4 regions of the Nakamurella flava genome follow, and region 2 is predicted to be linked to each of the others. Evidence: riboswitches for the same ligand, from Rfam matches in the RefSeq annotation. Region 2 holds a riboswitch; each other region holds the start of a gene.
The links. Region 2 has a riboswitch for S-adenosylmethionine ahead of FDO65_RS13105 (aminotransferase class V-fold PLP-dependent enzyme). Riboswitches for the same ligand answer to the same signal wherever they lie in the genome.
Positions count from the first base shown of each region.

Region 1: it holds a riboswitch for S-adenosylmethionine, as region 2 does, so the genes downstream of both, FDO65_RS23215 (putative leader peptide) here and FDO65_RS13105 (aminotransferase class V-fold PLP-dependent enzyme) in region 2, are expected to answer to the same signal.
Region 3: it holds a riboswitch for S-adenosylmethionine, as region 2 does, so the genes downstream of both, FDO65_RS09095 (bifunctional o-acetylhomoserine/o-acetylserine sulfhydrylase) here and FDO65_RS13105 (aminotransferase class V-fold PLP-dependent enzyme) in region 2, are expected to answer to the same signal.
Region 4: it holds a riboswitch for S-adenosylmethionine, as region 2 does, so the genes downstream of both, FDO65_RS23035 (putative leader peptide) here and FDO65_RS13105 (aminotransferase class V-fold PLP-dependent enzyme) in region 2, are expected to answer to the same signal.

Region 1 is NZ_SZZH01000001.1:886,469-893,938, forward strand. Features, by position in the region: gene FDO65_RS04005 (amino acid permease) at 1-1,102, opposite strand, end outside; gene FDO65_RS04010 (DUF1707 SHOCT-like domain-containing protein) at 1,424-1,936, shown strand; gene FDO65_RS04015 (DUF2252 domain-containing protein) at 2,053-3,444, shown strand; gene FDO65_RS04020 (8-oxoguanine deaminase) at 3,516-4,928, shown strand; SAM riboswitch class IV at 5,220-5,334, shown strand; gene FDO65_RS23215 (putative leader peptide) at 5,371-5,481, shown strand; gene FDO65_RS04025 (ABC transporter substrate-binding protein) at 5,842-6,927, shown strand; gene FDO65_RS04030 (ABC transporter permease) at 6,917-7,470, shown strand, end outside.
Region 2 is NZ_SZZH01000003.1:293,691-301,160, reverse strand. Features, by position in the region: gene FDO65_RS13140 (enoyl-CoA hydratase/isomerase family protein) at 1-642, opposite strand, end outside; gene FDO65_RS13135 (sugar porter family MFS transporter) at 849-2,297, shown strand; gene FDO65_RS13130 (alpha/beta hydrolase family protein) at 2,355-3,626, opposite strand; tRNA gene FDO65_RS13125 (tRNA-Glu) at 3,857-3,929, shown strand; tRNA gene FDO65_RS13120 (tRNA-Asp) at 3,980-4,056, shown strand; tRNA gene FDO65_RS13115 (tRNA-Phe) at 4,096-4,172, shown strand; gene FDO65_RS13110 (MFS transporter) at 4,271-5,956, shown strand; SAM riboswitch class IV at 6,013-6,128, shown strand; gene FDO65_RS13105 (aminotransferase class V-fold PLP-dependent enzyme) at 6,171-7,470, shown strand, end outside.
Region 3 is NZ_SZZH01000001.1:2,012,801-2,020,270, forward strand. Features, by position in the region: gene FDO65_RS09070 (DUF501 domain-containing protein) at 1-291, opposite strand, end outside; gene FDO65_RS09075 (FtsB family cell division protein) at 312-872, opposite strand; gene eno (phosphopyruvate hydratase) at 1,099-2,385, opposite strand; gene fgd (glucose-6-phosphate dehydrogenase (coenzyme-F420)) at 2,609-3,607, opposite strand; gene metX (homoserine O-acetyltransferase MetX) at 3,737-4,909, opposite strand; gene FDO65_RS09095 (bifunctional o-acetylhomoserine/o-acetylserine sulfhydrylase) at 4,917-6,233, opposite strand; SAM riboswitch class IV at 6,294-6,411, opposite strand; gene FDO65_RS09100 (DUF3817 domain-containing protein) at 6,557-6,886, shown strand; gene FDO65_RS09105 (Nramp family divalent metal transporter) at 6,897-7,470, opposite strand, start outside.
Region 4 is NZ_SZZH01000001.1:904,862-912,331, forward strand. Features, by position in the region: gene FDO65_RS04080 (aminotransferase-like domain-containing protein) at 1-888, shown strand, start outside; gene FDO65_RS04085 (LysE family translocator) at 892-1,566, opposite strand; gene FDO65_RS04090 (ABC transporter substrate-binding protein) at 1,675-2,682, opposite strand; gene FDO65_RS04095 (amino acid ABC transporter ATP-binding protein) at 2,808-3,629, opposite strand; gene FDO65_RS04100 (amino acid ABC transporter permease) at 3,626-4,582, opposite strand; gene FDO65_RS23035 (putative leader peptide) at 4,785-4,919, opposite strand; SAM riboswitch class IV at 4,964-5,075, opposite strand; gene FDO65_RS04105 (MetQ/NlpA family ABC transporter substrate-binding protein) at 5,552-6,505, shown strand; gene FDO65_RS04110 (methionine ABC transporter ATP-binding protein) at 6,534-7,470, shown strand, end outside.

The DNA of each region.
Region 1 (7,470 bases), on a different contig from region 2:
CGAGTTTGCGGCGGGACACCAGCTGGCTCAGGGCGATGACCAGGTAGACGAACAGCGCGACGGCGCCGGTGGTCGCCAGCAGGTAGCCGAAGAGGTCCTCGGGCAGCACGTAGTTGCCGACGATGCCCGCGAAGCCCAGCACCATCGACGCCAGGACGGCGTTGCGGGGGACACCGCTCGGGGTGATCCGACGCAGCGCCCGGGGCGCGTCACCGCGGACGGACAGCGAGAAGATCATGCGCGACGCGGTGTAGAGGCCGGAGTTCAGGCACGAGGCCACCGCGGTCAGCACCACCACGTTCATGATCTGGTCCGCGTGCGGGATTCCCATGACCTGCAGGGCCGACTGGTAGCTGCCGACCGCCGGGTCCAGGGTGTTCCACGGCACCAGGCAGACGACGATGAAGATCGACCCCAGGTAGAACAGGCCGATCCGCCAGATCACCGAGTTGGTGGCGCGGGTGATGCCCTTCTCCGGGTTGGCCGACTCGGCCGCCGCGATGGTCACGATCTCGGTCCCCATGAACGAGAACATCGTGGTCAGCATGGCGGCGATGACGGCCCCGAAACCCAGTGGCATGAAGCCACCCTCGGCGGTCAGCAGGGAGATGCCGGACTGCTCCGAACTGGGCAGCCAGCCCAGGATGGCGGCCAGACCCAGGGCGATGAACGCGACGATGGCGACGACCTTGATGAGCGCGAACCAGAACTCGAACTCGCCGTAGTTGCCGACGCTGATGAGGTTGGTCGCCGTCAGCAACAACGTGATCACGGCGGCCCAGATCCACTGCTCGCCGCCGAGCCAGTTGTGCAGGATGAGCGCGCCGGCGGTGGCCTCGACCGGGATGACGAGCACCCAGAACCACCAGTAGAGCCAGCCGACGGAGAATCCGGCCCAGCGTCCGAGGGACCGGTCGGCGTAGGTGGAGAACGAGCCGGTGTCCGGATGGGCGGTGGCCATCTCGCCGAGCATGCGCATCACCAGGACGACGAGTGTCCCGGCGAACAGGTAGGACAGCAGCACCGCCGGTCCGGCCAGGTTGATCGCCGTGGCGGACCCGACGAACAGCCCGGCGCCGATGACCCCGGCGATCGAGATCATGGTGACGTGACGCGGTTTCAGACTCGTACCGAGGCCGTGTCCGGCGGACTGCTCCGGACCGGCCGGCGATCGATCGATGGTGGCCAAGAGGGACCTCCTGAGGTTGGGCCCGGGCGGCGACTGACCGGACGCCGGGAACTGCGGATCGATCATGCTCCGGCTCCGTTCGCACGGCGAAGCGAAACGCCCATTTGCCGCAGGGGTGGCGAAGTGCCGGTTCGTGCCGAAGGCCGGGGGGCCGCGAGTCGCGGTGCGTATCGTGCAGGGCAGGGGTCGCGCAGGGCAGGGGTCTGCGGCGCAGGCGGCACCCGAGGAGGTCCGATGGTGGAACCCAGCGATGGCCGCCGCCGCGTCCGGGCCGGGCACGGGGACCGGGAACGGGCCGTTCGCCTGCTGGCCGACCATTTCACCGAGGGGCGGCTCGATCCCGAGGAATTCGACCGCCGCGCCACCGACGCGTACGCGGCGGTCTACGTCGATCAATTGCGGGTCCTGTTCGACGACCTACCAGGCTTCGGTGCCGTGTTCGGGCCGGACGTCGTCGACGGGACACCGGCCACGGGTGGCGGCGACGCCCGTCGCCCGGGACCGGTGCCGGCCTACCGCGCCGACACCCGGTGGGCGCCGCCCCCGACCTCGCACAGCCGGTACCGGGCGCCCGCGACCGGGCCGACGCCCACCCCGGCGGTCGCGGGCGTCGTCCTCACCGTGGCGATCGTGATCCTCGTGGCCGTCCTGGTCGTCGTCACCAGGGGGATCGCGGTCCTGCCGCTGATCTTCATCGCCCTGCCGTTCTTCGTCGGCGGAGCCCGCCGCCGCCGTCCGCCCGGCTGAGCGTCCACCTCGGCACCGATCCACCCGGCGACCCCGGTGGGCCCGGGCCCGACCCGTTGGCGGGACATGTCCGGTGTTCCCCTGGGCGCGGGCCGGGCGGGTCCTAGGGTTCAGCCATGACACAGGCGGCGCCGCACGATCATCTGGGGGTGGCGTTCGCGCCCGAGCACGTCGGTCCCGGCCGCGCCGACCGCCGCCTGGTCGGACGCAAGGCCCTCGGGCACTGGGATCCGGCCACCCGCGGTCACGATCCGCTGCAGACCATCCTCGGTCAGGAGAACGTCCGGCTGCCCGGCCTGCTGCCCCTGCGCCACGGCCGCATGGCGTCCTCGCCGTGGGCCTACTACCGGGGCGCGGCGGCGGTGATGGCGGCCGACCTGGCCTCGACCCCGCACACCGAGATCATGGTCCAGCTCTGCGGTGACGCCCATGTCCTGAACTTCGGTCTCTGGAACACCCCGGAGCGCACCCTGGCGTTCGACCTCCGCGACTTCGACGAGACCCTGCCCGGGCCGTTCGAATGGGATCTGAAGCGTTTCCTGGCCAGCGTGCCCGTGCTCGCCCGGGAGAACGGGGTGAGCCAGGAGCTGGCCGTGCAGGCCGTCCGATCGGGATACCGGGAGTACCGGGGATGGATGCGCCGGTACGCGACCTCGACGATCCTGCAGGTCTGGTCGGACACCGTCGACGCCGCATCCCTGGTGCACTTCCTCTCCGGCGCGGAGGACAGCGGCCTGGACCAGCTCATCGAGAAGCAGGCCCGCAAGCGGACCAGCCGGGGGGCGGCCAGGAAGTTGGTGATGGTCTCCGACGGCCGGCGACGCATCTCCGAGGATCCGCCCTACCGCTCGCACGACCTGCGCCAGTTCGCCGGGACCCTGCAGGAGGCCATCGACAACTACCTGCACTCGGTGCCGGCCCAATTGTCCAGCCTGCTGTCCCGGTTCGACATCGTCGACGTCGTCCAGCAGGTCGTCGGGGTGGGCAGTGTCGGCATGCGGATCGGTCTGATGCTGGCCGAGGAGCGCGCGTCGGGCGACCCGCTCTTCTTCCAGATCAAGGAAGCGACGGCGTCGGTGTACGAGCCGTTCCTGGCGCCGGCCAGGCAGGACAACCACGGCGCCCGGGTGGTCCAGGGCCAGCGACTCATCCAGTCGGCCGGTGACATGTTCCTGGGGTGGACGTCAGTGGGGGTCGGCGACGACCGGACGGATTTTTACGTGCGCCAGTTCCGCGACGGCAAGGTGATCCCGCGGGGCGACGTCATCGCTCCGTACCTCGGCCAGTTCGCCGGCGCGTGTGGCCGCGTCCTGGCCCGGGCCCACGCCCGCAGTGGCGACGCCGCCGCGATCGCCGACTACCTCGGCACGAACGACAAGGCCGAGGAGGCGCTGGTGCGTTTCGCACTGGCCTACGCCGATCAGACCGAACGGGACCACGCCCAGCTCGCCGCCGCGGCGGCGGACGGCACCATCTCCTCGACCGAGGGGTGGCCGGGCAAGTCCTGACCCGGTGCGGCCCCGGGCCCGGCGACCGCGATACTGGGGCGCGACGTCGTCGTCACCCCGGAGGTCTGCCTGTGTCCACCCTGCTCGCCCGTCACGCCACCGTCCTGGTCACCATGGACGAACAGCGCCGGGAGATCCCCGACGGCGGTCTCTTCGTCCGCGACGGCGTCATCGAGCAGGTCGGGCCCACTACGGAGCTTCCCGAGACCGCCGACCAGGTCATCGATCTCACCGATCAGCTGCTGCTGCCCGGGCTGGTCAACGGGCATCACCACCTCGACCAGGTGCTGACCCGCAACCTGCCCGCCGGGCAGAACACCAATCTCTTCCCGTGGTTGCGGGCCCACTACGAGATCTGGGGTTCCCGCACCCCGGAGGCTGCCCGGACCGCCACCCTCGTCGGCGGTGCGGAGCTCGCCCTGTCCGGGTGCACCACGCTGTTCGACCACGCCTACGTCTTCCAGAACGGCTGCCGGGTCGACGACCAGATCGGCGCGGCCGCCGAGCTGGGTATCCGGTTCGCGGTGTCCCGCGGGAGCATGTCGCTGGGGGAGTCGCAGGGCGGCCTGCCGCCGGACTCCTGCGTGGAGGACGAGGACGCGATCCTGGCCGACTGCGAACGGGTCATCGCCGCGCACCACGACCCGCGGCCGGGGTCGATGACGCAGATCGTGCTGGCCCCGTGCTCGCCGTTCTCGGTGACCTCGCAGCTGATGCGGGACTCGGCCGAGCTCGCCCGCCGGCACGGGGTGCGGCTGCACACCCACCTGGCCGAGACCCTCGACGAGGAACTGTTCACCCTGCAGCACCACGGCCTGCGGCCGGTGGCCTACATGCAGGAGCTCGACTGGGTGGGCGACGACGTCTGGTACGCGCATGCCATCCACGTCGACGACACCGAGATCGCCCTGTTCGCGGCGACCGGGACGGGCGCCTGCCACTGCCCGTCGTCCAACATGCGGCTCGCGTCGGGCATCGCGCCGGTGAAGAAGTACCTGGACGCCGGAGTGCCGGTCGGCCTGGGCGTCGACGGTTCGGCCAGCAACGACAGTTCCAACATGCTGGCCGAAGTGCGGCAGGCCATGTTGCTGGCGCGGCTGCGGATGGGTCTGCGCCCACCGGAGGGCCCGGCGAGTCTGCTGCCCACCTCGCACCCGCTGCGGGCGCACGAATGGGTCACCGCCCGGCAGGTGCTCGAACTGGGGACGCTGGGCGGTGCGCGACTGCTGGGACGCACCGACATCGGCGCCCTGACGGTCGGCAAGCGGGCCGACTTCTTCACGCTCGACCTGAACACCATCGACTTCGCCGGTGGCCTGGCCGACCCGGTGGCCGCCGCGGTGTTCTGCGCGCCCCAGCGGGCGAACTGGACGGTGGTCGACGGCCGGGTGCTGGTGCAGGAGGGCCGGGTGGTCACCGTCGACATGGAGCCGGTCGTGGCCGAGCACAACCGGCACGCCGCGCGCATGGCCGGGATCGGCTGAGCCGAAGAGGGCGGCGCTGCCCGAGAGTGCTCCACCGCCCGGCAGGGAAGGTCATGGACCCAAAGCCAGCGCCTGGGATGCAGATACCCGCGGCAGGGCGGGCGAAACACCACGGCGTGCAGACCCTCTCGGTATATCGATGATCATCCGGTCACTCGGTCGATGAGGGCGGGCGTATTCCCGCCGGCCGTCCACCACCCGAGGCGAGATGTCGGTCAGCGTGGTCTGTCTCACGCTGACGGGGGCCACAGATGTTTGACCGCATCGCAGCGGTGATCTACCTTGATCGCAGGTCACGAGTTCCAGCGCACAGCCCCGGCTTGTTGGACGGCAACCCTCCCATCGCGGCGGGGTGCTCCGGGTGAGGACCTGGTCGGCATCGACGAGATGCCGGCAAGCGCGCGGCCCGTTCCACCGGGCCCCTCAGGGAAGAACCGAACGCATGACGACCACGAACGACCAGCCGGCGCAGCGCCGGGTCGTGTCCGTGCTGTCCGTGCAGCGACGTCACGTCGATCTGCAGCGCGTCTCCAGCGCGCTCTGTTGTCGCTGACCACGACCTCGGTTCCCGGCACCCACTGATCCGTCGCCGCCCGGCCGCTGTCGGCCGCTGACGGTCCCTCCCGCGTCCCCGACGGTGGTCCGCTCCGCGGATCGCTGATCAACGCGCGGCCCGGTCGGCATCGACGTCCCCTCGCGCAGAGTGCGTCCCCGGCGCACATCGCCGCCGCGGCCGGCCATCTGGGCGGGGCGGCCGCATCCGGGACGCCGCGCACCTCCGGTCCGACCTTCCCGCAGGACCGTCACCGTCGACGGACCACCGCACCGGCCATCGCCGTCGGTGTTTTCCCCTCGCCTCGGCGACGCCCGAGCACCTCGACCCTCGGGCGACAATTCTTCGAAAGGCCCTCCCATGACCAGACGCTCGCTCCGGCGGCGCCTCGCCTCCACCACCGCGGCCACCGCCGCCGCACTGGGTCTGGTGATGACCCTGGCCGCCTGCGGTGGCGGCAGCATTGCCGCGACGGGATCGACCACGTCGGCTCCGTCGGCGACCGTCGCCGGCACGGGCACCGACCTGTCCGCGGTCACGCTGCGGGTCGGGGAGACCGGCTGGAAGCAGCAGGAGCTGCTGCTGCAGAGCGCCGGACTGGCCGACACCCCGTATCGCACCGAGTTCAGCCTGTTCCAGGGCGGCAACCTGCAGTTGGAGGCGCTGGGGGCCGACGCCATCGATCTGGCCAGCGCCAGCGAGATCCCGCCGATCTTCGCCGCCCAGTCCGGTGGTCCCGGCTCGCTGACCATCTCGGCCGTGCGGCAGGGCAACACCCTGACCCAGGAGGTGGTGGTTCCCGAGGGGAGCACCATCGCCTCGGTCGAGCAGCTCAAGGGCCGCAAGGTCGCGTACGTCCAGAACACCACCGCGCACTACTTCCTGTACCAGTCGGTCGCCGCCGCCGGGCTGCAGTGGTCGGACATCGAGGCCGTCCCGCTGTCCACCAGCGACGGTCTGGCCGCGCTGCTGTCCGGGCAGGTCGATGCGCTCGCCTCCTACGGCAACGCGGTCATCACGGCCCACGCCAAGGGCGCCACCACGCTGGTCGACGCGCGCGACATCCTGTCCGGCAACTTCCTGTACGTCACCCGGCCGGCCACCAACGCCGACCCGGCGACCAAGGCGGCGATCCTGGACTTCTACGACCGACTCGAGAAGGGCTTCGCCTGGGCCCGGTCCCACCCTGACGACTGGGCCGCGGTGATCGCCCGGGAGACCAAGCAGCCCGTCGAGCAGGCTCGGCAGGTCTTCGTGGACGGGGAACAGCAACGCCCCAGCCACTTCGTCCCGACCTCGGCGCAGGCCATCGCCTCCCAGCGGAAGATCGTCGACACCTTCGTACAGGCCGGCATTCTCACCGCCACCGTCGACATCGGCCAGTACTGGACCACCGAGTACGACCAGGGCCTTCAGGCGATTCAGGCGGCCTCCGATGCCGGCTGACGCGATTGTGCGGCCGGTCACCGGACAGGTCGGCGCCGGTGTCATCACCGCGCAACGGCCGGCCGAGCCGGCTTCCGGGCCGGCACGGACGGTGGCCACCACGGTGGTCGCCGGCCACACCCGTCGCCGGGGCGGCCGCCCCGCCGTGCCGCGCTGGGTGGTCAAGACGATCAGCCCCCTGGTGCTGGTGATCGGCTGGGCGGTGGCCAGTGCGTCCGGCCTGCTGCCGCGGACCACCCTGGCCGCACCGCAGGACGTGCTGGTCAAGGCCCGCGAGCTGTGGTCCTCCGGCGAGCTGCCCCGGGCCATCGCCGCGTCGGCCGAACGGGTCGGACTGGGACTGGCCATCGGCGTCACCGCCGCCGTCGTCATCGCCCTGCTGTCGGGCCTGTTCCGGCTGGGTGAGGACATTCTCGACGCCCCGATCCAGATGCTCCGCACCGTCCCGGTCATCGGGCTCATCCCGCTGCTGATCATCTGGTTCGGCATCGGCGACGAACCGAAACTGATCCTCATCGCTCTCGGTGTGTTCTTCCCGCTCTA
Region 2 (7,470 bases):
GAACAGCGCGGCCCGCAGGTCGTCCAGGGCGGTGGAGGCGACGATCTGGTCGACCAGGCCGGCGGCCAGCGCATCGGTGGCGGTGAAGCGCGCCCCGGAGAGCGTCGCGTGAGTCCCGACCTCGCCCGGCGCCCGCGCCAGCAGGTACATGATCCCGACGTCCGGGAAGAGACCGATCGCCGTCTCCGGCATGCCCAGCGACGACCGCTCGGTGGCCACCCGGATCCGCGAGTGGGCGGAGATGCCCATCCCGCCGCCCAGGACGATGCCGTCCATCAGGGCCACCACGGGCTTCGGATATTCGGCGAGCTCGGCGTTCATGCCGTACTCCTCGACGAAGAAGCGGGTGCCCTGTTCCACCCCGGCGGAGCCCGCATCCAGCAGGGCGGAGCGCAGCTCGCGGATGTCGGCCCCCGCGCACAGGCCCCGTTCGCCCGCGCCGTCGATCAGCACCATTCGGACCGCGTCGTCGTCCCGCCACCGTCGCAGCGCCTGCCGCACCGTGGCGATCATGTCCTGGGTCAGCGCGTTAATCCGGCGCGGGCGGTTGAGCCGCAGATGCCCGACCGAGCCCGTGACGGACACCTCGATCTCGGGCTCGGAAGGGGCGGCGGCGGCCGGGACGGCGGCGGTGTCGTTCACCCGACCACCGTAATGGGGCCACCGTGGAGGTGCGGCCGTTCCCCTTCCCGGTAGCCCGTGTCACCTGCGGTGATGCCGCCGCCCACCGCTACCCGGGAAAAGAGTTTCCGCACCACTCGTTTCCGAGATGCGCTATCCCCAGCAAGTGCCATGCTGTGCCGGGGCAGCCCGGAAATCCGCCCGGGAGACCCGGAAAGGGGTGGGACATGGGTGAACACGGAGCATCCTTCGACGGTCCGTCCATCTACGACGGCGAGTCGGAGAACGGCGGATCGGGGGTCATCAAGATCGCCGTGGTGGCCGCCCTCGGCGGTTTCCTGTTCGGCTACGACAGCTCGGTGATCAACGGCGCCAACGCCGCCATCACCGACAAGTTCCAGGCCGGCCCGCTCGAGCTCGGGTTCACGGTCGCGGCCGCCCTGCTCGGCGCGGCAGCCGGTGCCCTGCTGGCCGGCCGACTGGCCGACAAGATGGGCCGCGTCGCGGTCATGAAGATCGCCGCCGTGCTCTTCTTCCTGGGCGCCCTCGGTACCGGCTTCGCCCTGAACCTCGAGATGCTCATCCTCTTCCGGCTCGTCGGCGGCTTCGGCGTGGGCATCGCCTCGGTGATCGCCCCGGCCTACATCGCCGAGATCGCCCCGGCATCGATTCGCGGGCGACTCGGATCCCTCCAGCAGCTGGCCATCGTCACCGGTATCGCCATCTCCCTGATGATCGATTACGGGCTGGCCCACCTGGCCGGCGACTCCCGGAACGAGCTGTGGCTGGGCATGGAGGCCTGGCGCTGGATGTTCCTGGCCATGGCCATTCCCGCCGTCGTCTACGGCGCCCTGGCCCTGACGATCCCGGAGTCACCGCGCTATCTGATCGCCAAGCACCGCATTCCGGAGGCCAAGGAGGTGCTGACCCGCCTGCTCGGACCGAAGAACATCGACGAGAAGATCGAGAAGATCCGCAAGACGATGGAGCGGGAGACCGAGCCGTCTTGGAAGGATCTCCGAGGACCTTCAGGTCGCATCGCCGGCATCGTCTGGGTCGGCCTGCTGCTGTCGGTGTTCCAGCAGTTCGTCGGCATCAACGTGATCTTCTACTACTCGAACGTGCTGTGGGAGGCCGTCGGCTTCTCCGAATCGCAGTCGTTCATCATCACGGTGATCACGTCGATCATCAACATCGCCACCACCCTCATCGCCATCGCCTCGATCGACAAGGTCGGCCGCAAGCCGCTGCTCATCATCGGTTCGCTGGGGATGACGGTCACCCTCGGCATCATGGCCCTGATCTTCGGCACGGCCACCGTGGTCAACGGCACCCCCGACCTGAACACCGCGGTCTTCGGCAGCGCGTCCGGGATCATCGCCCTGTTCGCCGCGAACCTGTTCGTCGTCGCGTTCGGCATGTCCTGGGGCCCGGTGGTCTGGGTGCTGCTCGGCGAGATGTTCCCGAACCGGATGCGCGCGGCGGCGCTGTCCCTGGCCGCCGGCGGCCAGTGGGTCGCCAACTGGCTCATCACCGTCAGCTTCCCGTACCTCAAGGACCTCAGCCTCGGGGTCGCGTACGGCCTGTACGCGCTGTTCGCCCTGCTGTCGTTCTTCTTCGTCAGCAAGTGGGTGCAGGAGACCAAGGGCCGTCAGCTGGAGGACATGCAGGGCTGAGCACGGCGAAGGGGCGGTCGACCGTGTCGACCGCCCCTTCCGTGATCCGTCCTCGTCTCAGCTGCCGCAGGTGGACGAGGGCGTCGACCCCGCGAAGAGGGCCGCGACGTACTGCTGGGCGTCGTCCTTGGAGGCGGTGACGGCACCGCGGTGATCCTGGCCGTCGTACTGCCGAAGGTCCACGTCCAGACCCGCGGCGCAGTACTTCTGCACCAGCTCCTGGGTTCCCGCCGGGGGAACCACCGTGTCGGCGGTGCCCTGGGCGACCATCACCGGCACCCGAGGGGTCACGTTGCGTGGATCCTGCTGGTCCAGGTAGTCGACCACCCCGGTCAGGTCGGCACCGGGTCGCAGGTACGCATCGAGGGGGACGGCGGCGATGTCCCGGCCCTGCCCGAGGCACTGGGCGCGGCCGACGGCGAGCCCGGGCAACGCCTGATCGGCGAGGACCTGATCGGGGACGACGTCCACCCCCGCCGACTGCGCACCCAGCAGGATCACCGGCAGGAACGCCTCGAGCGCCTCGGATCCCTGACCCGACGCCAGGCCGGCGACGGCGTCGCCGACGTGGACGCCGCCCGGCGCGATGGCCACCGCACCCAGCAGCGGCAGATCAGGGGCCTGCGCAGCGGCTTCGGCCGCGGTGAACAGGGTGGCCTGCCCGCCCTGACTGTGTCCGGCCACCACCCACCGGGCACCGATGGACGGATCGAGCTGACGGGCCGCGCGCAGGATGTCGATCACGGCGTCGGCCTCCGAGCCCCCGTCGAGGTAGGGATGACCGCCGGGCGTCCCCAGACCGACATAGTCGGTGCGGACGACGGCGTAGCCCTTGGACACCCAGGTGTCGATGACGTCGGAGACACCGCCCAGATAGTCGTGCTCCGGGCCGTCGGCGGTATCCAGAGAGGGCGCGCAGGTGTCGGCCCACCCGGTCGTGCCGTGGGCCCAGTTCAGCACCGGCCAGCCGCCCTCGGGCGGGTTGCCCGCGGGCGTGGAGACGGTGCCGGACACGACGACGGGGCGCCCGTCCGGTCCCTGGGACACGTAGGTGATGAGCGCATTGCGGGCCGCGCTGGGCAGCGCCGCCGCTCCGGTCAGGGGCGCGTCGGTCAACAGCTGCCCACGGGCGAGGCTGGTGGCCGGCCCCCCGGGGGTCGACGGCGAGGTCGCGGTGGACCCGGCGGCGGAGGCCGTCGTGCCGGTGGGGGACGCCGAGGTGCCGTCGGCCCGCGACGCACCGCCGACACACCCCGCGGTCAGCGACAACACCACCGCACAGGCGGCGGCCGCCAGGGGTCGGGTGACGGGCGGTCGGACCATGGCCATGCTGTACTCCTCGCTCTGATGGATCTCGGAATACTGCGGGTCCGACCGCGCGACACCGCAGGTCAACGGGGCGGTGCCACCTGATCGTGCGGCGGGGACCGGGCGGCAGCCGGGCGCGCACGACGCCCGCGGGCGGACCCCGCGGCCGCCGTTTTGGAAGTGGCCGACCCCGTGTCGTATGCTCTCTGAGCTCCCAACGGACAGCCGTTGGAGCTGGGTGTCAGATCCCAGCCCCCATCGTCTAGCGGCCTAGGACGCTGCCCTTTCAAGGCGGTAGCACGGGTTCGAATCCCGTTGGGGGTACGCAGTACCGCGGTTGTGAGACTGGTAAGGTCTCGGAGCCGCACAGCCAAGGCCCCGTGGCGCAGTTGGTTAGCGCGCCGCCCTGTCACGGCGGAGGTCGCGGGTTCAAGTCCCGTCGGGGTCGCCAGAGGGGCCGGTTTCACTTCGGTGAAGCCGGCCCTTTCTCGGCCAGGTAGCTCAGTTGGTACGAGCGTCCGCCTGAAAAGCGGAAGGTCGCCGGTTCGATCCCGGCCCTGGCCACCAGCATCATCTCTCTGCCGGCGTCACCCGCTCGGGTGCCCGGCGTCCTCCCTTCCGGCTTTCCACTGTCGGGCCGGGCCCACTCCCCTTACCGTTCAGCAGTGGCAGCCTCCTCTGCGGACCCCGGGTCCGGCTCCGGTCGTTCGGCCTCCCCCACGCTGGTCCTCGTCGCCATGACCCTGGCGAACGCGATGATCCTGGTCGACCAGACCGCGGTCCCGCTGGCGCTGCCCGACATCATGGACTCGTTCGGTATCGGGTCCGCCCTCGTCCAGTGGGTGCTCAACGGCAGCCTGCTGCCACTGGCCGGCCTCCTGGTCCTCGGCGGGCGGTTGGGCGACCTGCTCGGCCTGCGGCGCATCTTCCTCATCGGCAGCGTGCTGTTCGGCGGCGCCTCCACACTGGCCGGGTTCGCGCCGACGTTCGGCATCCTGCTGCTCGCCCGGGTCGTCCAGGGCGTCGGCGGCGCGCTGATGCTGCCCGCCTCGGTCGCCATCGTCAGCGCCGCCTACCCCAAGAGCGCGCGGGGACGGGCGCTGGGCACCATGGGCGGAGTCGCCGCCGTCGCCGGGGCGCTCGGCCCGACCATCGGCGGCGTCCTGACCTCCACGCTGAGCTGGCGGGCCGTGCTGCTGGTCAACGTCCCGCTACTGATCCTGACCGTGCTGGCCACGCTGCGATCGGTCCCGGCCGATCAGCCCCGCACGGGCAAGGCGCACATCGACTTCACCGGCGCCGGGCTGCTCAGCCTCATCCTGGTCGGCCTGGTGTTCGGGCTGGCCCAGACCACGGTCTGGGGCTGGACGTCCCCCGGGGTCGTCGTTCCGCTGGTCGTCTGCGTCGTCTCCGCGGTGCTGTTCGTCCGCCGGGAACGGGCCGCGAAGAACCCGCTGATGAGTTTCACGCTGCTCCGCCGGCACCGGAACTACCTGGGCGCCACCCTGTCCCAGGGCCTGGCCGGAGTCTGCGAGATGGGCCTGGGCGTCATCCTGCCGCTCATCCTGATCCTCAACCTGGGCATGGACCCGGCGCTGGCGGGGCTCGCGCTGATCCCCACCACCCTGCCGATGATCGCGCTCGCCCCCTTGGCCGGACGCTGGTACGACAAGGCCGGCGGCCGGCCGCCCCTGATGGCCGGCTTCGCCTGCATCGCGCTGTCCGGGGTGGCCCTGGCGATCGGCGTCGGCCACGACACCTACCTCGCGCTGCTGCCCGGCCTCCTGCTCTACGGCATCGGGTTGGCCATCACCCTGACCGTGAACGACCCGGTCAGCCTCGACTCGATCCCGGACAGCGACGACGGTCAGGCCTCCGGCGTCTCCGCCACCGCCGAACAGGGCGGCGGGGCCGTCGGCATCGCGCTGCTGTACGCGCTGTTCCACACCGTCTACGTCTCCAACCTGCTCGACAACGTCGAACGGGCCGGGCAGGACCTGCCGGGTGACACCGCCGATCGGTTCCGGGACAGCATGCAGGCCGCCGAGCAGACCGGCCTGAACTACAACAGCTTCGACCCCGACCTGCAGCGCTATCTCATCCCGGCGCTGCACGCCTCCGACACCGCAGCCGCCGTCACCTTCCTGGCGATGAGCGGGATCGCCGTCCTCGGGCTCGTCGTCATGGCCGCTCTGGTCCGCCGACCGCCGGCCGAGGACGCCCCGGACGCCCGCACCACGCCGATCACCGGCGGGTCGGTACCGCCCAACACCATCGTCGGAACGGTCATCTCCGGGCCGGGAGCATCCACCGTCCACGGTCCGGCCCGGGACCCCGGCACCACCATGTGACCCGGGCCACACCCTGTCCCGGCCGCCACGGACCCGGTGCTATCGTCCCCGGCGTAGGTCATGAGTGTCAGCAGATAGCCCCGGCTTGCTGACCGGCAACCCTCCTTCCGCGGTGGGGTGCCCCGGGTGAAGACCTGGCCGGGCGCGAAGGGCGCCCCGGCAAGCGCGGGCCTTTCCCCGACGGGTGGCCCCCGAGTACCTGCGGAGCACCCCGATGACTCTCGTCGACTCCTCCTTCGACCTGGCCGGACGTCCTGACCTGCTGGCCGCCCTCACCCACCGGCCCCTCCCCCGGTTCGCCGACGCCGCCACCGCGTGCGCCGACCGCCCCACCGTCACCCACCCCCATGCCCCCGGGCTCGACATCGTCGGCCAGGACGCCCTCGTGCCGCTGGTCGGCGGGGGCGAGATCGCCTACGCCAACCTCGATCACGCCGCGTCGGCCCCGGCGCTGCGCGTCGTGCACGAAGCGGTCGAGCGCAGCATCGCCGGGTACGCCAGCGTCCACCGCGGCGCCGGCTGGCACTCCAAGCTGTCCACGGCGCTCTACGAAGGCGCCCGTGAGCCGGTCCGCGCGTTCGTCGGCGGTCGCGCCGACGACACCGTGATCTTCACGCGCAACACCACCGATTCGCTGAACCTGTTGGCGCACAGCATTCCTCGCCGCACCACCGTGGTCGTGTTCGAGTCCGAGCACCATGCGGCGCTCCTGCCCTGGGAGCGTCAGGACGGCATCGATGGGCGCACCGTCGTCCGCCTGCCCGTCCCGGCGCTGCCCGAACTCGCGGTCGGCGCGGTCGACGACGCCCTGCGGCGTCGGGCACCCGGCCCGGCCCTCGTCGTCATCACCGGCGCCTCCAACGTGACGGGCGAGCTGTGGCCGGTGGCCGAGCTGGCCCGGGTCGCCAAGGCCCGGGGCGCCCGGATCGCCCTGGACGCCGCCCAACTCGCCCCGCACCGCCGGTTCTCCATCGCCGAGCTGGGCGTCGACTACGTCGCGGTCTCCGGCCACAAGCTCTACGCGCCGTACGGGGCGGGCGTGCTCGTCGGGCGCTCGGACTGGCTCGACGCCGCCCCGCCGTACCTGATCGGCGGCGGCGCCACCGCGACGGTCTCCGAGACCGGCACCGTCTACAAGACCGGCCCGGAACGGCACGAGGCCGGCTCGCCCAACGTCGCCGGCGCCGTCGCCCTGGCCACTGCCTGCCACGCCCTCGCCACCTCCGACGCGACGGCCCGCGAGCAGGCCGAGGCGGCGCTGACCGACACCATCCGGGCCGGGCTGGCGGCCATCGACGGGGTGTCGGTGCACACCCTGTTCAGCGGCGCCGCCGACTCCATCGGTGTCGTCACCTTCACCGTCGCCGGGGTGCCCGCCTCCATCGTCGCCGCGGCGCTGTCGGCCGAACACGGCATCGGCGTCCGGGACGGCGCCTTCTGCGCACACCCGCTGGTCCGCCGGCTGCTCGGGGCGGCCGGCTGCTCCGACGGCACCGGACCGGGACAGGCCGTCC
Region 3 (7,470 bases), on a different contig from region 2:
GTGGGCGACCTGGTAGGCCGCGGCCAGTTCCGGGTCGTGGTCCAACCGTTCGGTCATCTCCCGCATGACCCCCTCGGCCTCCATCCGGCCCACCGCCGAGTTCAGCGCGCGACAGCACAGGTAGTACAGGGTCGGGAACGGGCTGCCGTCAGGCAGCCGCGGGCTGGTCTGCACGACCGCCGGCACCTGGTGGTCACAGCGGTAGGCGACGGCCAGCAGGCCGCGGGGGGCGCGACCCAGCTCGGAGGTCAGTGCGTCGACATCGGCCGGGGTCACCGGCTGCCACTTCATGGAATGCGTACCGATCGAGGTCAGGAGGGTTCGGACAGAGTCGCCCACAGGTCGCCGTACCAGGGCCCCGACGGCGGGGCCGCGGTGCCGGAGCCGGCGTCGGTGGGATCGAGCGCGGGGGCGTGCACCACGAAGACGGTGTCGCCGGGCTTGACGTACTGCAGCCGGCGACGCGCCTCGGCGGTCACATAGTCGGGATCGAGCAGCGCTTCCCGACGCGCCACCAGATCGGTCTTCTGCTGCTCGAGCGTCTGCTCGGTCTCCTGGGCCGCCGACAGGATCTGCCGCTGCTGCAGGTAACTGCGCAGCGGGAAGGCCAGCGAGAGCGCGACCGCGCACAGCACGAGCCCGAGTGCGGTGATCTGCCGGGTGAGCCGGGAGCGGGGCAGCAGCGTGCGACCGGCGGGCTTGGCCGGTCCGGAGACCCCGCGTCCGCTGCGCCGGGCCAGTCCCGTGGCGGCGGTGGTCGGCGCGGTGCCCGGGCGGTTCGCGCGGGGTCGCGCCGCGCGCCGGGGTCGACCCGAACGGCCGGTCCGCCGCGCCCCGTCGGACGCCCCGGAGGTGGGCTTTTCGGAGCTCATGCCCTGCACCCCGCCGCCGTCACGTCCACCGGTCCCGCCACCACCACACACCCATCTGTCCGTCGAGGCGTCGTGTCCGACGCCCACCCACCGACGTCGGCACTCACCGAGAACGACGGGGTGCTGTCATTCTGCGGGTCGCACGCCGATGACGGGCGAAGACACGAGCAGCCGGTCGGGTGGGAAACCCGACCGGCCGCCCGGTGCCGATGGTGCGACCGCGACGTCAGGACGCCGGGGTGTACCGCGGGAAGGCCAGCTCACCCAGGTAGCGGGCGGCGTCGCCGAGGTTCTCCTCGATGCGCAGCAGCTGGTTGTACTTGGCCACGCGCTCGGACCGGGCCGGGGCGCCGGTCTTGATCTGGCCGCAACCGGTGGCCACCGCGAGGTCGGCGATGGTGGTGTCCTCGGTCTCGCCGGAGCGGTGGCTCATCATGCAGCGGTAGCCGGAGCTGTGGGCCAGGGTGACGGCGTCCAGCGTCTCGGACAGGGTGCCGATCTGGTTGACCTTGACCAGCAGCGCGTTGGCCGCACCCTTGGCGATGCCGTCCTCGAGCCGCTCCGGGTTGGTGACGAACAGGTCGTCGCCGACGATCTGCACCTTGCCGCCGAGCTGGGTGGTCATGGACACCCAGCCGTCCCAGTCGTTCTCGTCCAGCGGGTCCTCGATCGAGACGATCGGGTAGCTGTTCACCAGGTCGGTCCAGTACGCGATCATCTCGTCGGACGACTTCTGCGTGCCCTCGAACCGGTACGAGCCGTCCGAGTAGAGCTCGGTGGCGGCGACGTCCATGGCCAGCACGATGTCGGTGCCGAAGGTGAACCCGGCCTTGGTGATGGCCTCGGAGATGGTGTCGAGCGCGGCCCGGCTGTCCTTGAGCGCCGGGGCGAAACCGCCCTCGTCGCCCAGCGCGGTCGAGTAGCCGGCCTTCTTCAGGACGGACTTCAGCGAGTGGTAGGTCTCCGCGCCCCAGCGCAGCGCCTCGCGGAAGGTGCTCGCACCGATCGGGGCGATCATGAACTCCTGGACGTCGACGCCGGAGTCGGCGTGCGCCCCGCCGTTGATGATGTTCATCATCGGCACCGGCAGGATGTGCGCGTTCGGTCCGCCGATGTAGCGGAACAGCTCCAGCTCGGCCGACTCGGCCGCGGCCTTGGCCACCGCGAGGGACACGCCGAGGATGGCGTTCGCGCCGATCCGGCCCTTGTCCGGGGTGCCGTCGATGTCGATGAGCTTCTGGTCGATGACGCGCTGCTCGATGGCGTCGTAACCGATGAGCTCCGGTCCGATCTCCTCCAGGACCGACTCGACGGCCTTGAGGACACCCTTGCCCAGGTACCGCTCGTTGTCGCCGTCCCGCAGTTCGACGGCCTCGTGTTCGCCGGTGGAGGCGCCGGACGGGACCGCGGCCCGGGCCAGCGAGCCGTCGTCCAGAGCGACCTCGACCTCGACCGTGGGATTGCCACGGGAGTCGAGAATTTCACGTGCGCCGATGAGTTCGATGGCCGCCACAGGCACATCCCTTCGCTGGTGCGAGTTGTTGGCAGGCGGTCGACCGACCGGTGGTGCAGGTCGGCCGCGCCGGGTTCCGGGGCTCAGCCTAGAGCCAGACGACGCCGCCCACCCGACGGGGGCGGCGGAACGGGGCAGTTTTTCTGTATCAATTCAGCTTCCGGTCGCCCGGCAGGTGCGCAGCAGGGGTCGCAAACGGGACGAGGAGTCGACCCGTGCTCGATCAGAGTGCCCGCAGCCGCGGCAGCACGTGCTCGCCGTAGAGCCGCAGGAACCGCTCCTGGTCCTCTCCGGGGGCGTGGAAGACCAGGTGGGTGAAGCCGAGATCGAGGTAGCGCCGGATCTTCTCGACGTGCTCATCCGGGTCAGTGGAGACGATCCACCGGGACGCAGCCTTTTCCACCGGCAGCTCATCGGCCAGCCGCTGCATCTCGATCGGGTCCTCGACGCCGCTCTTCTGCTCGGGCGACAGCGCCAGCGCGGCCCAGTTGGCCGTGTCGGCCAAGGCCCGGTCGGCGTCCGGGTCGAACGACACCTTCATCTCGATGAGCAGGTCGAGATCGGACAGGGTGCGCCCGATCTTGCCCGCGCCCTCGGCCAGCGCCGGGAGCAGGGTTTCGGAGTACAGCTCGGGGGCCTTGCCGGAGGTGGTGATGAACCCGTCGGCGACACGGCCGGCCAACCGGGTGGCGGCCGGACCGGAGGCCCCGATGTACAGCGGTACCGGCTGGGTGGGCTTGTCGTAGATGGTGGCCTTGTCGGTCGAGTAGAAGGTGCCGTCGAAGGTCACCCGGTCCTCGGTCCACAACTTCTTGATGAGCGTCACCGCCTCCTTGAGGCGGGCGAAGCGTTCCTTGCCGTCCGGCCACTCCAGGCCCAGCGCGACCTCGTTGAGGGACTCCCCCGAGCCGACGCCCAGGATGACCCGCTCGGGGTACAGCAGTCCGAGGGTGGCGAACGCCTGGGCGATGACGGCCGGGTGGTAGCGGAACGTGGGCGTCAGCACCGACGTGCCCAGCAGTAGCCGCTCGGTCCGCGCCCCCACCGCGCCGAGCCACGGCAGGGCGGCCGGTGCGTGTCCCCCGTCGTGCCGCCAGGGCTGCAGGTGGTCGGAGATGAAGACCGAGTCGAAGCCCTGTTCCTCCGCGGTCACGGAGAACCGGATGAGATCGTTCGGACCGAACTGCTCGGCCGACGCCTTGTAACCGAGTCGGATGCCCATCGATGTCCTGCCTTCTGTCGCCCCCGGGTCATCCCCATCCTGGCACCGCACCGTGACCGGCCGGTGAAGTCCGACACCAAGCCCCAATCCCCCGCGCGAGCGCGGCCGACCTCCGCGGGTCCCCGGATGTCAGTTGCCGACGGCATCCCGGACGACATCCGCGACGGCCCCGGCTTCGATGAGGAAACCGTCGTGGCCGTACTCCGAGTGCAGGACGTGCAGTGCCCGGCAGGCGGGGGCGGTGGCCAGCACCTCGCCCTGGGCGGGCGGGAACAGGCGATCGGAATCCACCACCGCAACGGTCAGCTCGGCCGTGATGCGGTGCAGGGCGGCGGTGATGCCCCCGCGGCCCCGGCCGATGTCGTGGGAGTTCATCGCCTCGGTGAGCACCAGGTAGGAGTTCGGGTCGAAGCGGCGGCCGAGCTTGCGGCCGTGGTGGCGCAGGTAGGACTGCACGGCGAACTGTTCGGCGGCACCGTCGACGGCCGGCTGCGGGTCACGGCCGAAGCGCACGTCGAGCTCGAGCGCGCTGCGGTAGGTGGCGTGGGCGATCTGGCGGGCCACCGCCATCCCCCGCACCGGTCCGGCGCCGGGGTAGTAGTCGCCGCCGCGGAACTCGGGGTCGAGTCGGATCGCGTCGAGTTGCGGTGTGCTCCAGGCGATCTGGTCGCCGCTGAAGGCCGCGCCGGTGGCGATGGCGACCGATCGGGCGACCCGGTCGGGATGACCGACCGCCCACTCCACGGCTCGCATCCCGCCCATCGACCCGCCGACGACGGTGTGGAACCGCTCGATGCCCAGGTGGTCGGCGAAGGCGACCTCGGCGGCCACCTGGTCGCGGACGGTGATCCGCGGGAATCGCGATCCCCACGGCCGGCCGTCCGGCGCCGGGGACGACGGGCCGGTGGTCCCCCGGCAGCCGCCCAGCACGTTGGCGGCCAGGACGTAGAGCCGGTCGGTGTCCAGCGGGGCGCCGGGGCCGATCAACCCGTCCCACCAGCCCGGGGTCGGCTGCTGGGGTCCGGCCGGCCCGACGACGTGGCTGTCCCCGGTCAACGCGTGCAGCACCAGCACGGCGTTGTCGCGCCGGGCGTTCAGGCGCCCCCACTGCTCGTAGGCCACGGTGAGGGCGGGCAGCGTGGTGCCGTCCTCGACCGTCAGTCGGCCGAGATCGGCGAACCAGCGGTCGGTCCCGGCGTCCGGTCGGTCGGCCGGGCGACCGCCGGTCACCGGCCCGACGGCGACCACGGGGTCGCCACCGGACCGATGCACCGACGTCATCGCCGAGGTCGGTCTGTCCACGGACCGGTCAGTCCTGCTTGGCCGCCCGGAAGCCGGCCTCCAGGTCGGCGAGGATGTCGTCGATCCCCTCGATGCCGACGGCCAACCGGATCAGGCCCGGGGTGACACCGGTGGTCAGCTGCTCCTCCGGGCTGAGCTGGCCGTGCGTGGTCGACGCCGGGTGGATGACCAGCGAGCGGACGTCACCGATGTTGGCCAGGTTGGTGAACAGCTCGAGCGCGTCGCTGAACGCCGCGCCGGCCGCCACCCCGCCCTTGATCTCGAAGGAGACGATGGGCCCGCCGCCCCGGGGGGCGTACTTGCGCTGCAGGTGGTTCCACCGGCTGGACTCCAACGCCGGGTAGGACACCGACTCGACCTCAGGCCGGTCGGCCAGCCAGCGGGCCACCGCCTCGGCGTTGGCGTTGTGCCGCTCGACCCGCAGCGACAGCGTCTCGATGCCCTGCGAGATGAGGAACGCGTTGAACGGCGAGATGGCCGGGCCGACGTCGCGGAGCAGCTGCAGCCGGGCCTTGAAGATGAACGCCACGTTGGCCTTGAACAGGCCCTCCGGGCCGAGGTCGCGCCCCCAGACCAGGTTGTTGTAGCTGGGGTCGGGGTTGTTGAAGCCGGGGAAGCGCCCCGGGTCGGCCTGCCAGTCGAAGTTCCCCGAGTCGACGATGACGCCGCCGATCGCGGTGCCGTGCCCGCCCAGGTACTTGGTCGCCGACTGGACGACGATGTCGGCGCCGTGCTCGATCGGCCGGATCAGCCAGGGCGTGGGCACCGTGTTGTCGACGATCAGCGGCACCCCGGCCTCATGGGCGACGCCCGCGACCCCGGCGATGTCGAGCACGTCGAGCAGGGGGTTGGAGATGGTCTCGCCGTACAGCGCCTTGGTGTTGGGCTTGATCGCGGCCCGCCAGGACTCGAGATCGTCCGGATCGTCGACGAAGTCGACGGTGATGCCGAGCTTGGGCAGCGTGTAGTGGAACAGGTTGTAGGTGCCGCCGTAGAGACGCGGCGAGGAAACGACATGGTCGCCGGCCTGGGCGATGGTGAGGATGGCGACGCTCTCGGCGGCCTGCCCGGACGCGAGCAGCAGCGCCCCTACCCCACCCTCCAGGGAGGCGATGCGATCCTCGACCACGGCCTGGGTCGGGTTCATGATCCGGGTGTAGATGTTGCCGAGTTCCTCGAGCGCGAACAGCTTGCGGCCGTGCTCGGACGAGTCGAAGGCGTACGACGTCGTCTGGTAGATCGGCAGCGCCCGCGCCTTGGTGGTGGGGTCGGGCTGCTGGCCGGCATGGATCTGACGCGTGTCGAAGGACCAGTTGGTGCTCATCGGGGATGCACTCCTGCCGAGACAGGGACCGGTCCCTGGTCGGATGACCTCTGGGGTCCCGGTCCGCGCTTGCGAACCGCCACCGCAGCGGCCCGCCTGGTCGTCACCCGGGGCACCCCCACCGCGGAAGGAGGGTTGCCGCCCAGCCGGCCGGGGCCTGTGGCTGGGACTCAAGACCGTGCCCGGAGTGTAACGGCGATGTGTCGCCGCCGTTCGGCCGGGTGGGTGAACGTCCGACCTCGCCGTCGTGACGGTTGTGAGATGGGCCGCGATCCGCGGCCGCGGCACCGAACCCCGCGCCCGGCCGGGCCAGACTGGACGGCATGTCCCCCCGCGCCCTGGTCACCGCGTTCCGCGTCGTCTCCATCGCCGAGGCCGTCTCCTGGACGGGCCTGCTCATTGGCATGTACTTCAAGTGGATCGCCGGGACGACCGAGGTCGGGGTCAAGGTCTTCGGCCCGATCCACGGCGGGATCTTCGTGGCCTACGTCGTCGTGGCGCTGCTGACCGCTCGGGCCCAGCGCTGGACCTGGATCACCACCGGCCTCGCCCTGGTCGCGTCGATCCCCCCGTTCTTCACCCTGTGGTTCGAGCGGTGGGCGCTGCGCACCGGCCGACTGGACCCGCAGCGGGCCCTGCGCACGGCCGGCTGAGCCCGGTACGTCAGGCCGACCCGCTGATCACTCCGACGATCAGCACCGCGTTGAGGGCGACGATCGCCGCCGCGATCAGCCAGCCGAGCACCCGGACCGGGCGTCCGCTGACCGAACCCTCCATCACCGTCGCGTCGCCGGTCAGCCGCAGCAGCGGCACGAGCACGAACGGCAGCCCGAACGAGAGCACCACCTGCGACAGGATCAGCACGGTCGTCGGGTCGGCACCGACGGCGAGCAGCACCAGGGCGGGCGCGAGGGTCACGGCCCGCCGGACGAACAGGTTGATCCGGCGGCGCAGCAGACCCTCCATGATCGCGCTCCCGGCGTAACAGCCGACCGATGTCGAGGCCAGGCCGGAGGCGAGCAGGCCGAGCCCGAACAGCACCCCGATGCCGGTGCCCAGCGTGGCGCTGACCGCGGCGTGCGCGCCCTCGATGGTGTCGACGTCGTCCCGTCCACGCAGGGCCGAGGCGGCCAGCAGCAGCATCGAGATGTTGACCGCACCGGCGAGCAGCATGGCCAGGACGACATCGAGCCGAGTGGCCCGCAGCAGCCGGGTGCGCGCCGGCCCGGCCGGGGTC
Region 4 (7,470 bases), on a different contig from region 2:
ATCTCGCTGATCATGCAGGCCGTGCTGGATCCCGGTGACCTGGTGCTGGTCGAGAGCCCCACCTTCCCGCTGGCCCTGCGCCTGCTGCAGTATCACGGGGCCCGGTGGGAACCGGTGCCGGTCGACGCGCACGGACTGGACGTCGACGAACTGGAACGGCGGCTGCGGGCCGGGGTGCGCCCCCGAATGCTCTACCTGATCCCGGACTTCCAGAACCCGACCGCGGTGACCCTCTCGGCCCAGCGCCGCACCCGGTTGGTCGAGCTGGCCGAGCGGTACGGTTTCGTCGTCCTGGCCGACAACCCCTACCAGGAGCTGACTTTCGGTGGTAATCCGCTGCCCGGGTTGGACGTCGGCTCCGATCGGGTCGTCCGGGCGAACACGTTCTCCAAGACGCTGGGCCCGGGGTTGCGGACCGGCTGGCTGGTGCTGCCCCGGTGGTTGCGGGAACCGGTCACGGTGGTCAGGGCCAACACCGACCAGTTCACCTCCCTGGTCACCCAGCGGGCCATCGCCGACCTGGTGACCCGGCCGGGCCGATTCGAGCAGATCGTGCAGCGGGCGCGGGTCGCGTACGCCCGCCGGGCCGCGACCCTGCGCGCCGCTCTGCTGGCCGAGACCGACGGGGCCCTGGCGGTTCCCGACGTCGACGGCGGCATCTTCCTGTGGGCCCGGATCACCCGGCCCGGTCTGGACGCCGATCAGGTCCTGGAACGGGCGCTGCTGGAGGGGACGAACTTCCAGCCGGGTCGGCACTTCGACGCGGCCAGCAGCGACGGCTCCGGCCCGGCGTACCGCCGGCACCTGCGGCTGGGGTTCTCCGCAGTCGCCGAGGACGACCTCGTCGAGGCGGCCCGACGGTTGGGCCGTGCGGTCCGTGCGCAGTAGCCGCTAGCGGCTGCTGAGAGCGAGCTTCACGCCGAATCCGGCGATGACGGTGCCCGTCACTCCATCCATGACCCGCCGCGTCCTCGGGCGCTGCAGGATCGATCGGACTCGGCGGGCGACGAGCACGAGGGCCGCTGACCACACCACGCCCAGGGCGACATGGACGCCGGCCAGCAGCACGCCGAAGGGCAACGGCGAGGCACCGGCGGGGATGAACTGGGGGAGCAGGGCGACGTAGAAGGCGCCCATCTTGGGGTTCAGCAGATTGGTGGCGGCACCGCGCCGCCAGCCAGCGCGAAAGGCGCCCCGTTCGTCGCCTTTGTCGACCTCCACGCCGTCAGTGCCAGCCGGGGACACCGGGCTCCCCTGCGGTGCGCCACCCGCATCGCGGCGCGCGGCCCACAGCATCCTCAGGCCCATCCAGACCAGGTACGCCGCGCCGGTCCAGCGCAGCACCTCGTAGGCCAGGGTGGAGGCGGTGACCACGGCGGTGATGCCCAGCGATGTAGCGACCCCCCAGATCAGGGTGCCGGTCTGAATGCCGGTGACGACGCCCCAGGCGCGCCGCGGGTGTCCGGTTGCCGCCGTGCGCACGATCAGGGCGGTGTCCAACCCTGGGGTGACGGTCAGCAGGCCCACAACGAGGATGAACGACCACACGGCACTCAGTGTTGTCACCCGCGGCAAACTACCCGGCGCTGGTTCGTTCCGGAAGCAACCGCCGACACCGCCGACCCGGCCCGCGAGGGGCTGGACCGGCGGTGTCCTTGCACGGCGCCTGGGGGTTCAGCCGGTCTTGGGCAGACCCGGCGGGTTGATCTCGGACTTGTCGACGGCCTCGCTGCCGAGCTGCCAACGGTCGAGAACCTGCTGATAGGTCCCGTTCTCGATGGTGTGGTTGATCGCGGCGGCGTACGCCTGCGCCAGCCCGTTGCCCTTGAGGGACAGCACGGCGATCTCGCCCTGCAGGGCGTCTCCGGCACCGGAGAAGGTGCCGATCACCGTGGTCTCGCCGGTGCTGGCCGCGTGGAACTGCGCGGTCGGGTTCGGCCCGAGATACCCGTCGATGCGGCCCGACGACAGGGCCAGGTAGTAGTCGGTCGAGTTCTGGAAGTACTTGATGTCGATCGGCGCGAGACCGTCCGCCACGTTCGCCTCGTTCCAGTCGACCAGCAGCTTCTCCTGGTTGGTGCCCGATCCGACGGCGATCACCTTGCCGGCGAGGTCCTTGCGACCGGACACCGTCCACGGATCGTCCGCGCGGCTTTCCAGACCGAGGGTGTCCTGCCGGTAGGTGGCGAAGTCGTACTTCTCCTTGCGTTCCTCGGTGACGGTGACATTGGAGATGAAGGCGTCCGCCTCACCGGAGTCGATGCGGACGAAGTTCTGCGCCCAGTCGGCGGTCCCTTCCTCCACCTGCAGGCCCAGGACGTCGGAGAACAATTCGGCCAAGTCGACCTCGGAGCCGATCAGGGTGGTGTCGTCGTCGGCGTAGAAACGCAGGGGCGGAGCGGTTCCGGCCGATCCGGTGATGCGGATCGTGCCCCGGTCCCGGATCTCCTGGGGGACGAGAGCGGCGATGGCGTCGACCTTCTCGGTGCGGATGCGGTTCTGGTCCGGCGTCAGGTTGAACGTCGCCGCCGAGCCGGTCTGCGCGGCGGCCGGCGACGCGGTGCCGTCACTGGTGCTCGCGGCCGGGGAAGTCGACGAGCCGCCGCCGCAGGCGGCCAGCATCAGAGCCGCGGCCATGACGGCCGAGGTCACAGCGGCGCCGCGACGGAGTCGGGTGAGCATGGTGGATCCTTTCGTTGGGGTGGAGCGGCGGGTGACAGGGATTGCCGAGGACCGGGGGCGGCGCAGGTGCGCGCCCCCGGGTGCGGGAGAGGAAGTCGAGAGGGGGCGCCGGGCTGGCGCCCGGATCAAAGGACGGCCTGCAGGAAGGCGCGGGTCCGGTCCTGGGCGGGACGGTCGAGAACCTGGGCGGGCGGCCCTTCCTCGACGACGACACCCTGATCCATGAAGACGATCCGGTCGGCGGTCTCCCGGGCGAAGGCGATCTCGTGGGTGACGATGACCAGGGTCCGGCCCTGGGCGGCGAGATCCCGGATCACGGCGAGGACCTCGCCGACCAGTTCCGGATCCAGGGCCGAGGTCGGTTCGTCGAAGAGCAGGACCTCGGGCTCCAGAGCCAGCGCCCGGGCGATGGCCACCCGCTGCTGCTGGCCGCCGGACAGCTGCCGGGGATAGGCGTCGGCCTTGTCGGCCACCCCCACCGCGGCGAGCAACTCCCTGGCCCGGTCGAGCACCTCCTCCCGGGGACGGCGTTGCGCGGAGCCCGGCGCCTCGACGACGTTCTGCAGCACCGTCAGATGCGGGAAGAGGTTGAAGTTCTGGAACACGAAGCCCACTTTGACGCGTTGACGCAGGATGTCCCGCTCGGAGAGTTCGTGCAGCCGGGTGCCCTGCAGGCGGTAGCCGATGGGTTCGGCACCCACCAGGATCAGACCCTGGTCGACCTTCTCGAGGTGGTTGATACAGCGGAGCAGGGTGGACTTGCCCGAGCCGGACGGTCCGATGATGGCGACCACCTCGCCCCGTCGAACCCGCAAGTCGATGCCGTCCAGCACGGTGAGCTTGCCGTAGGACTTGTGCACACCGAAGATCTCCAGGGCGTCCGCCGAGTCGGCCGGTGCCGGGGCTCCGGAGCGGCGGCCGCGCAGCCGGTCGAACAGGCCGCTCATCGGGCGTCTCCGTTCACCCGAGCGCGCAGGCGCTGCCAGGGAGTCGGCGGCAGGGTGCGCACGGCCCCCTTGGCGTAGTGCCGCTCCACGTAGTACTGGACGACCGACAGGGCCGTGGTCAGCACGATGTACCAGACGGTGGCGACCATGAGCAGCGGGACGACCCGCCCGTTGCGGCCGTAGATGACCTGCACCTGGTAGAAGAGCTCGGCGATCGCCATGGTGGAGACGATGGACGTGCCCTTGAACAGGCTGATCACCTCGTTGGCGGCGTTCGGCAGGATGCCGCGCATGGCCTGGGGCAGCACGATGCGGAAGAACTGCCGCCGGCGGGGCAGGCCCAACGCGGCCGCCGCCTCCAGTTGACCGGGGTCGACCGAGAGGATGCCGCCGCGGATGATCTCGGCGGAGTAGGCGGCCTGGTGCAGCCCGAGACCGATGACGGCGGCGGCCATCCCACTGATCGTGGAGTTGACGTCGACGCTGAACAGGCCGGGTCCGAACGGCACCCCGATCGAGATGCTCTGGTAGAGGTAGGCGATGTTGAACCAGAACAGCAGTTGCACGATCAACGGGATCGAGCGGAAGGCCCAGACGTAGGTCCACGAGATCGTCTGCAGCACCGGGTTCTTCGACAGGCGGGCGGCTGCCAGTGCGATACCGAGCGCGAAACCGAGCACGGTGCCGTAGATGGTGAGCTGCACCGTCAGCCACAGGGCCCGCAGCACCGCGGGAGCGGTGAAGTAGTCGGCGAACGCGGGCCAGTCCCAGCCGGGGTTGGTGATGAGACCGTTGACGAACTGGGCGACCAGGACGAGCGCGCCGGCGGCCGCGGCCCACCGCCAGGGGTGGCGGGACCGGACGACGGTCAGGCTCGACGGGTCGAGGGACGATGAGCGCGGGTCGGCATCGGGATGCGACGCCCCCGGATGCTCGATGAGCGAAGAGGACATGACGGCTTTCGGGCCGGGCCCCGTAAGGGGTGCGACGGACAGGCATCGGGTCGGGTGGCGGACGCGATGACCGGGACACGGGTCGCTGCCGTGGTGGTCGCCGGCGACGACCACCACGGGAGGACGCAAGATCAGCGCGCCGAGAAGACCGGCAGCGCAACAGAAGTGGTCGCCGAAGGGACCGGTTCAGCGCAGAGCTGGGTCAGCCGGCCGGACACAGGGCGCTGGACACGCGCTGCAGGTCGATGTGCCGGCGGCAGGAGCGGTCGCTGGCCGCGGCCAGGAAGCAGGCGCACAGGCCGGCGAACACGCGTGGTGTCGCGTCGATACGCGTCATGGTGGATTGAGCCCTCCCGTCGTCCGGTAGGGGCTCCGTCGCGGAGCCCGTGCTTGCCGGCATCATTCGACCGGCCAGGTCCTCACCCGGAGCACCCCACCACGGACGGAGGGTTGCCGATCAGCAAGCCGGGGCTGTGCGCTGATACTCGTGACCTGCCGCGACCATAAGACATGGCGGCGGGTCGGTCAACCTGGTGCTCGAAGCTCGAAGCATGACGACCGCCACCGTCAGACGCATTCCGTCGCAACGATTTCCGGCCAGCCGCCTGATCCGCGACGGTCGGGGGTGGTGTTGCCCACGATCTGCTGTCCGGAGTTGAACATCGGTCAAATCAGCCCGTACCGTCGCCGGGTGCGTGCTGGTGCCCCGATCGACCGACCCCGTGAACCACGGGTGTCGCAGTTGACGCCGCCGGCCCTGTTCTCCCACGCCGTGACGCCCGGCCGGCTCTGTACCGGCGACTGAACAGGCGCACTGCACTTCCGCGACGGACATCAGCGGCGACCAGTCTTCCGCACCCCTCGGGTGTGTCGGAGATGACGTGGTGACGCCCGCAGTCAGTCGAACTCGCCGCTTCCCATCCTGACCCGACCGGGCGATCGCGCCCGGCGCTCCCGAGAGGTACCCGCATGTCCACCGGATCCGACACCCCCGACCAGCCCTCACTCCCGCCGCGGCTGCCTGATCGCCGTCAGTCCCGTCGCGGCCTGCTCGTCGGCGCCGCCGTCTCAGCGGTGGCCGTCGTCGTCGCCGCCACCCTGCTGATCGTCAACCTCACCAAGTCGGGCGACGACAAGGCGGTGGTGCGCGTCGGCACCACCGAGGCCAGCGCCGACTACTGGCCGATCCTGAAGAACCTGGCCAGCCAGAACGGCATCGACCTGCAGACCGTGAATTTCGGCGACTACACCCAGGCCAACCCGGCGCTCGCCCAGGGGCAGATCGACCTGAACCTGTTCCAGCACCTGCTGTTCCTCGCCAACTACAACGTCTCGGCCGGTCAGACCCTCACCCCGATCGGTTCGACCGTCGTCGTGCCCCTGGGGCTGTACTCGAACCGATACACCGCGCTTGACCAGATCCCGGCCGGGGGTCAGGTGGCCATCCCTAACGACCCGACCAACCAGGCCCGGGCGCTGCTCGTGCTCCAGCAGGCCGGTCTCATCTCGCTGACCGGGGGCGGCACCGTGCTGTCGACCCCGGCCGACGTCGACACCGCCGCCTCCAAGGTGACGGTGGTCCCGGTGGACGCCCAGCAGACGGTGACCTCGTTGTCCTCGGTCGACGCCGCGGTCGTCAACAACAACTTCGCGCTGGACGCCAAGCTCGATCCGTCCAAGGCGCTGTACAACGACGATCCGTCCAAGCCGGCCGCGGAGCCATACATCAACGCGTTCGTCGCCCGCGACGCGGACAAGGCCAACCCCACGTACCTCAAGCTCGTCGAGCTCTACCACGACCCATCGGTGACCGATGCCGTCGTGAAGGCCTCGCAGGGCACGGCCGTGATCGTCGATCGTCCCGAGGCCGACCTGCAGACCATCCTGGGCCAGCTCCAGGACACCGTCCGCAGCGCGCAGTGACCCGGCTCTCGGCAGACGGGGAGGCACCATGACCACAACACCACTGATCCAGTTCCGCGACGTGGGCAAGACCTTCGGCACCGGTCCGGCAACTGTCACTGCCCTGCAATCCATCTCGCTCGACATCGACGCCGGCGAGATCTTCGCCATCATCGGCGGATCGGGCGCCGGCAAGAGCACGCTGGTGCGGCTGATCAACGCCCTGGAGAAGGTCACGTCGGGTTCGCTGCAGGTGCAGGGAACGGACATCACCACGTTGTCCGAACGCGAACTGCGAACGGTCCGCTCCGGCATGGGCATGGTCTTCCAGCAGTTCAACCTGCTGCGCTCGCGCACCGTCTTCGGGAACGTCGCCTATCCGCTGAAGGTCGCCGGGTGGTCGAAGGAGAGGCAGAAGGAGCGGGTGACCGAGCTCCTGCATTTCGTCGGCCTCCTCGAGAAGGCCTGGGCCTACCCGGACCAGCTCTCCGGTGGCCAGAAGCAACGGGTCGGCATCGCCCGCGCGCTGGCCACCAACCCGGCCATTCTGCTGGCCGACGAGGCCACCAGCGCGCTGGACCCGGAGACCACCCAGGACGTGCTCCGGCTCCTGGCCCGGGTCAATTCCGAGCTGGGGATCACCGTCGTGGTCATCACCCACGAGATGGACGTGGTGCGCGCGATCGCCGACCGCGTCGCCGTGCTCGAGAAGGGCCGACTCATCGAGGTGGGCACCGTGTACGACGTGTTCTCCGCGCCGAAAGCGGCGACCACCCGGGCGTTCGTGGAATCGGCCCTGCGGGATCGTCCGCAACCCGAGGACATCGAGCGCCTCCGGCAGAGCTACCCCGGCCGGCTGGTGTCGGTCGACGTCACCGCCGGCGACCAGCTGGGCCGGGTGCTGACCGCCCGGGCCAGGGTCAGCGACCTCGAGTTCGACGTCGTCTTCGGCGGCATCACATCCTTGCGGGACGGCTCGTTCGGCA